2 regions of the Streptomyces sp. NPDC096012 genome follow, and region 1 is predicted to be linked to the other one. Evidence: predicted binding sites of a transcription regulator. Region 1 holds the regulator's gene; the other holds the start of a gene.
The links. The regulator HrcA, encoded in region 1, represses chaperone genes, less so after heat shock. The targets are predictions, from matches to a motif close to TTNGCACTCNGNNNNNCNGAGTGCNAA.
Positions count from the first base shown of each region.

Region 1 (3,401 bases):
TCGGGACCACCGTGCCGAAGCCCTGGCACTGGGGGCAGGGCCGCGAGGTCATGACCTGGCCCAGGAAGGACCGGGTGACCTGCGAGACCTCACCGCGGCCGCGGCACATGTCGCAGGTCTGGGCGGAGGTGCCCGGCGCCGCGCCCTCGCCGTTGCAGGTGTTGCAGACGACCGCGGTGTCGACCTGGATGTCCTTGGTCGTCCCGAAGGCCGCCTCGTCCAGCTCGATCTCGATCCGGATCATCGCGTCCTGGCCGCGCCGGGTGCGCGAGCGCGGCCCGCGCTGCGACGCCGTACCGAAGAACGCGTCCATGATGTCCGAGAAGTTGCCGAAGCCGCCGGCCCCGAAACCGCCCGCGCCCGCGCCGCCCGACTGGGAGAGCGGGTCGCCGCCGAGGTCGTAGACCTGCTTCTTCTGCGGGTCCGACAGCACCTCGTAAGCGGCGTTGATCTCCTTGAACCGCTCCTGGGTCTTCGGATCGGGGTTGACGTCCGGGTGCAGCTCGCGCGCGAGCCGACGGAACGCCTTCTTGATCTCATCCTGCGACGCGTCGCGGCGCACGCCGAGAACGGCGTAGTAGTCCGTGGCCACTTACGACTCCGCCAGGATCTGTCCGACGTACCGTGCCACTGCGCGTACCGCTCCCATCGTTCCCGGGTAGTCCATGCGGGTCGGTCCGACCACGCCGAGCTTGGCGACCGCCTCGCTGCCCGAACCGTAACCGACCGACACGACGGACGTGGAGTTGAGTCCTTCATGGGCGTTCTCGTGGCCGATGCGCACGGTCACGCCCGGATCCTTCGCCTCGCCCAGGAGCTTGAGGAGCACGACCTGCTCCTCGAGGGCCTCCAGGACGGGCCGGATCGTGAGGGGAAAGTCATGCCCGAAGCGGGTGAGATTGGCGGTGCCGCCGATCATCAGCCGCTCCTCGTTCTCCTCGACCAGTGTCTCCAGCAGGGTGGAGAGCACGGTGGAGACCGTACCGCGGTCCTCGGCCTCGAAGCCTTCCGGCAGGTCCTCGACCAGCATCGGCACGTCCGCGAACCGGCGGCCCGCGACCCGGCTGTTCAGCCGCGCCCGCAGATCGGCCAGCGAGGAGTCGCCGAACGGCGCCGGGCAGTCGACCATCCGCTGCTCGACCCGGCCGGTGTCCGTGATCAGCACCAGCATCAGGCGCGCGGGAGCCAGCGAGAGCAGCTCCACGTGCCGGACGGTGGACCGGGTCAGGGACGGGTACTGCACGACGGCGACCTGCCGGGTCAGCTGCGCGAGCAGCCGCACCGTGCGCGCCACGACGTCGTCGAGGTCGACGGCGCCCTCCAGGAAGTTCTGGATCGCCCGCCGCTCGGGCCCGGTCATCGGCTTCACGCCCGCGAGCTTGTCCACGAACAGGCGGTAGCCCTTGTCGGTGGGGATGCGCCCGGCGCTGGTGTGCGGCTGCGCGATGTACCCCTCGTCCTCCAGGGCCGCCATGTCGTTGCGCACGGTCGCCGGGGAGACGCCGAGGCTGTGCCGCTCGGTGAGCGCCTTCGAACCGACCGGCTCCTCGGTACCCACATAGTCCTGGACGATGGCGCGCAGGACCTGAAGCCTGCGTTCACTCAGCATCCGCGCGCACCTCCAGCACGTCGTCCCCAGTCGCCTCGGGGCGTCCTCCTGGCACTCTTCCCTCGCGAGTGCCAGCATCCCCCGGCCCAGTGTACGGCTGTCGGGTACACACAAGGCAAGGTCGTCCCCCGCGGTATCGCGTCCGCTCCGGGTCGTACCGCTAGCGTCGCGGTATGACGGTGACTTGGGAAGAGCTGGGGTGGGAGAGGCTGGCCGCCGGCGTCGGGCGGTGCCGACTGCCCGGCTGGGACTGCACGGTGGGGCTGGTCCTCGGCGAGGGTACGGCACTGATGGTCGACGCCGGCTCGAGCGTCGCCGAGGGGGCGCGGCTGCGGGCGCAGGCGCAGCGGCTTTCCGGCGGCCGTGTGACCCATCTCGCGCTCACCCACCCCCACTTCGACCACGTCTTCGGGGCCGCCGCGTTCGCCGGGACGGAGGGGTACGGGGCGGTGGGCGTCGACGCGGTGTTCGCGTACGGCCGCGAGGAGCTGCGCGCGGACGCGATCAGGAACGGTCTGCCGCAGGCCGACGCGGACGAGGCGGTGGACGCGCTCGCCCCGCCCCGGCACCTGGTCTCCGGCGAGTGGACCCTCGGCCTCGGCGGCGGCCACCAGGCCCTGCTGGCCAACGTGGGGCCCGGGCACACCGCGCACGACCTGGCGGTCCTGGTCCCCGGCTCGGTGTCCGGCGGGCCGGAGGTCGTCTTCTGCGGCGACCTGGTCGAGGAGTCGGGTGAGCCCCAGGCGGGCCCGGACGCGGTCCCGTCCCGCTGGCCGGACGCGCTCGACCGCCTCCTCTCCCTGGGCGGCGAGGACGCGCTCTTCGTCCCCGGCCACGGGGCCGTCGTCGACGCGGCCTTCGTGCGCCGCCAACGCGACGACCTGGCAACGCGGTTCGGTGTGACCTGAGACACATTCCCCGGGGCCGCGTGAGCTGTGCCGCTCCGGACGGTGGGTTTCGGCGTGTCGTGGGCTGCGGCATCCGGGTTCTCCTATCGTCATCCGAATGCGCCAGTACTCCGCCGACCTGACCCCGCCGTGGAAGAAGCCGAAGCCCGTGCCGGAAGTGCCGGCCGAGCCGGGCCTGGTGGTGGAGGAACCCGGCAGCGGGTTCTGCGGGGCGGTGATCCGCTGCGAGGCGGGCACGGTGACCCTGGAGGACCGCTTCGGCAAGCACCGGGTGTTCCCGATGGAGCCGCGCGGCTTCCTGCTGGAGGGCAGGGTGGTCACCCTGGTGAGGCCCGCCGCGGGCCCGGCACGGCCCACCCGCACGGCCTCCGGCTCGGTCGCCGTCCCCGGCGCACGCGCGCGTGTGGCCCGCGCCGGCCGCATCTACGTGGAGGGCCGGCACGACGCCGAGCTGGTCGAGAAGGTGTGGGGCGACGACCTGCGCATCGAGGGCGTGGTCGTGGAGTACCTGGAGGGCGTGGACGACCTGCCCGCGATCGTCGCCGAGTTCGGGCCGGGGCCGGACGCCCGGCTGGGCGTGCTCGTGGACCACCTGGTGCCGGGTTCGAAGGAGTGGCGCATCGCGCAGGCGGTGACCAGCGAGCACGCCCTGGTCGTCGGCCACCCGTACATCGACATCTGGGAGGCGGTGAAGCCGGCCGCCCTGGGGATCCCCGGCTGGCCCCGGGTCCCGCGCGGCCAGGACTGGAAGACGGGGGTGTGCCGGGCCCTGGGGTGGCCGCAGAACACGGGGGCCGCCTGGCAGGCGATCCTGGGGCGCGTGGGGTCGTACAAGGACCTGGAGCCGGAACTGCTGGGCCGGGTGGAGGAGCTGATCGACTTCG
Region 1 is NZ_JBEOTD010000004.1:290,180-293,580, forward strand. It holds gene dnaJ (molecular chaperone DnaJ) at 1-592, opposite strand, end outside; gene hrcA (heat-inducible transcriptional repressor HrcA) at 593-1,609, opposite strand; gene ABVB68_RS07105 (MBL fold metallo-hydrolase) at 1,783-2,517, shown strand; gene ABVB68_RS07110 (DUF3097 domain-containing protein) at 2,615-3,401, shown strand, end outside.

Region 2 (3,401 bases), on a different contig from region 1:
CCGTCGCCGGCCCGGAGCGGTGGCGGCGGTGGACAGGGCGAAGGCCCGGCACCGTGACGGTGCCGGGCCTTCGCCGAAGAGCGTCCGGATCAGTGGGCGTGGCCGTGGCCGTGGCCCGCGTCCGCCGGCTCCTCTTCCTTCTTCTCGACGACCAGGGTCTCGGTCGTGAGCAGCAGGGAGGCGATGGAGGCGGCGTTCTCCAGGGCGGAACGGGTGACCTTGACCGGGTCGATGACGCCGGCCTTGATCAGGTCGCCGTACTCGCCGGTGGCGGCGTTGTAGCCCTGCCCCTTCTCCAGTTCCTTGACCTTGGAGACGATGACGTAGCCCTCCTGGCCGGCGTTCTCGCCGATCCAGCGCAGCGGCTCGACCACGGCGTTGCGGACGACCGAGACACCGGTGGCCTCGTCGCCGGTCTTGTCGAGGTTGCCCTCGAGGACCTTGGAGGAGTGGACCAGAGCGGAGCCACCACCGGAGACGATGCCCTCCTCGACCGCGGCGCGGGTCGCGGAGATGGCGTCCTCCAGACGGTGCTTCTTCTCCTTCAGCTCCACCTCGGTGGCGGCGCCGACCTTGATCACGCACACGCCGCCGGCCAGCTTCGCGAGGCGCTCCTGGAGCTTCTCGCGGTCCCAGTCGGAGTCGGTGTTCTCGATCTCGGCCTTGATCTGGGCGATGCGGCCCTGGACGGCCGCGGGGTCGCCGGCGCCGTCCACGATCGTGGTGTCGTCCTTGGTCACGGTGACGCGGCGGGCGGAGCCCAGCACGTCGAGCCCGGCCTGGTCGAGCTTGAGGCCGACCTCCTCGGAGATGACCGTGGCGCCGGTGAGGACCGCCATGTCCTCCAGCATCGCCTTGCGGCGGTCGCCGAAGCCGGGGGCCTTCACCGCGACGGCGTTGAAGGTGCCGCGGATCTTGTTGACGACCAGGGTCGACAGGGCCTCGCCCTCGACGTCCTCGGCGATGATCAGCAGCGGCTTCGAGGAGTTGGTCTGGATGATCTTCTCGAGCAGCGGGAGCAGGTCCTGGATCGAGGAGATCTTGCCCTGGTTGATCAGGATGTAGGGGTCGTCGAGGACGGCCTCCATGCGCTCCTGGTCCGTCACGAAGTACGGCGACAGGTAGCCCTTGTCGAAGGCCATGCCCTCGGTGAAGTCCAGCTCCAGACCGAAGGTGTTGGACTCCTCGACGGTGATGACACCGTCCTTGCCGACCTTGTCCATGGCCTCGGCGATCAGCCCGCCGACCTGCTGGTCCTGGGCGGACAGCGCGGCGACGGCGGCGATGTCGGACTTCTCGTCGATCGGGCGGGCCGAGGCGAGCAGGTCGTCGCACACGGCCTTGACCGCGGCGTCGATGCCCTTCTTCAGGGCGGCCGGGGAGGCGCCGGCGGCGACGTTGCGCAGACCCTCGCGGACCAGGGCCTGGGCCAGCACGGTGGCGGTGGTGGTGCCGTCACCAGCGATGTCGTTGGTCTTGGTGGCCACCTCCTTCACCAGCTGCGCGCCGAGGTTCTCGTACGGGTCCTCGATCTCGACCTCGCGGGCGATCGTGACACCGTCGTTGGTGATGGTGGGGGCGCCGAACTTCTTGTCGATGACGACGTTGCGGCCGCGCGGGCCGATCGTCACCTTCACCGTGTCGGCCAGCTTGTTGACGCCGCGCTCGAGGGCGCGACGGGCGTCCTCGTCGAACTTCAGGATCTTCGCCATGACAGCGGGAGCCCTCTCGGGAGTCTGTGGGTGTGAAAAGACGCTGCGCCCCGGGCGCCCGGCTTCTTATCGGTTGCGGGGGGCCAGGGGCGCAGCTTCAGAGCAAAAGTCTGCTCGAGGTGGTGGCTACTTCTCGATGATCGCGAGCACGTCGCGAGCCGAGAGGACGAGGTACTCCTCGCCGTTGTACTTCACCTCGGTGCCGCCGTACTTGCTGTAGAGGACGACGTCGCCGACCTTGACGTCGAGCGGCAGGCGCTCGCCGTTCTCGAAGCGGCCCGGGCCCACGGCGAGGACGGCGCCCTCCTGGGGCTTCTCCTTCGCGGTGTCCGGGATGACCAGGCCAGAGGCGGTGGTCTGCTCGGCGTCGAGCGGCTGGACCACGATGCGGTCCTCGAGCGGCTTGATGGCAACCTTGGAGCTGGTGGTCGTCACGATCCGACCTCCCCCTTCGGAGATCTCACGGGGTTAACTGTCTGAGGTGGCGACCAGGTCGATCCGTCGTCGCGGGTGCCGGACCTGCCCGTCGCGTATTGGCACTCTCCGGTGGGGAGTGCCAGAGCCGAGACTATGACCGCGATTAGCACTCGGTCAAGCGGAGTGCCAATGCCGTGCGTCGCGTCGCCGGGTTTCGGGTGCACGCGAGTGGTTTGCGCCGGGGGACGGCCCTGCTCGCTACAGGTAGTCCTCGAGCCGACCCACCGTCAGGCCCCGCTGCTGGACCCTCCGAAGGATCCGCGTCGTGCGTTCCCGCAGGGTCGGGCCCGTGGACTCGTCGGGGCCGACGAGGACGACGTCGCCGGGGCCGAGGCGGTCCTCACCCCGGCGGAAGACGAGGTCGCCCGGGGTCATCGCGGCGCGCCAGAGCACCACCGCGGTGATCCCGCAGTCGGCCGCCGCGCGCAGGGTCGTGGTGTCGTACCTGCCGTAGGGCGGCCGGAAGAGCCGGGGGCGGACGCCCAGGCGCGATCTGAGCCGGTCCTGCTGGCCGCAGATCTCGGCGCGCTGCGCGGCGTAGGGCTGCCCGGCGAGCGCGCGGCGGTCGAGGGTGTGGTTCTGGATGCCGGCGCCGAGCCCGCGCAGCCGCGCGAAGTGGGCGTAGCCGGGCCCGGCGACGCTGTCGGTGAGGAACATGCTGACCGGAAGCCGGAGTTCGCGGACCATGTCGACGAAGCGGGGGTCCTGCTCGGCGCCGTCGTCGTAGGTGAGGAAGACGACCCGGTCGCGGGTGGGGACGCGGTCCAGGACCCGGGGCGCGGTGCGGCCCGCCGGGTCCGGTGCGAGGCCGAGGGGCCGGGCGGCGGGCCGGGGCGGGCGGGCCAGGGGCTCGGTCAGGCCCCAGTGGCGGTAGGACAGGTCGGGAGCGGGGCCGTGCGGGTGCACCCCTTGGGCCGCCTTCTTGCCGAGGCGTTCGATGGGGTCCATGGACTGGGCGCAGCCCGCGAGGAGGACGGCCGCGGCGAGTGCCGCGGCCGGGCCCCGCGCCCGCCTCACAGGTAGTCCTCCAGGCGGGCCACGGCGTAGCCCTCGCGCGTGACCTTGTTCAGGAAGCGGCGCATGTCGTCGACCATCGTGCCGTCCCACTCGTCCCGGCCCCGGAAGTGGGTGAGGACGATGTCGCCGCGGCGCAGTCGCTGGTCGTCCTCGCGGTACTCCCAGTGGTCGACGAAGACCTCCTCGTTCCAGATC
Region 2 is NZ_JBEOTD010000007.1:57,348-60,748, reverse strand. It holds gene groL (chaperonin GroEL) at 90-1,712, opposite strand; gene groES (co-chaperone GroES) at 1,839-2,147, opposite strand; gene ABVB68_RS10010 (polysaccharide deacetylase family protein) at 2,388-3,206, opposite strand; gene ABVB68_RS10005 (polysaccharide deacetylase family protein) at 3,203-3,401, opposite strand, start outside.
Region 2: groES (co-chaperone GroES) is a predicted target of HrcA. The motif match lies at 2,293-2,319, and genes of this name have one in related genera.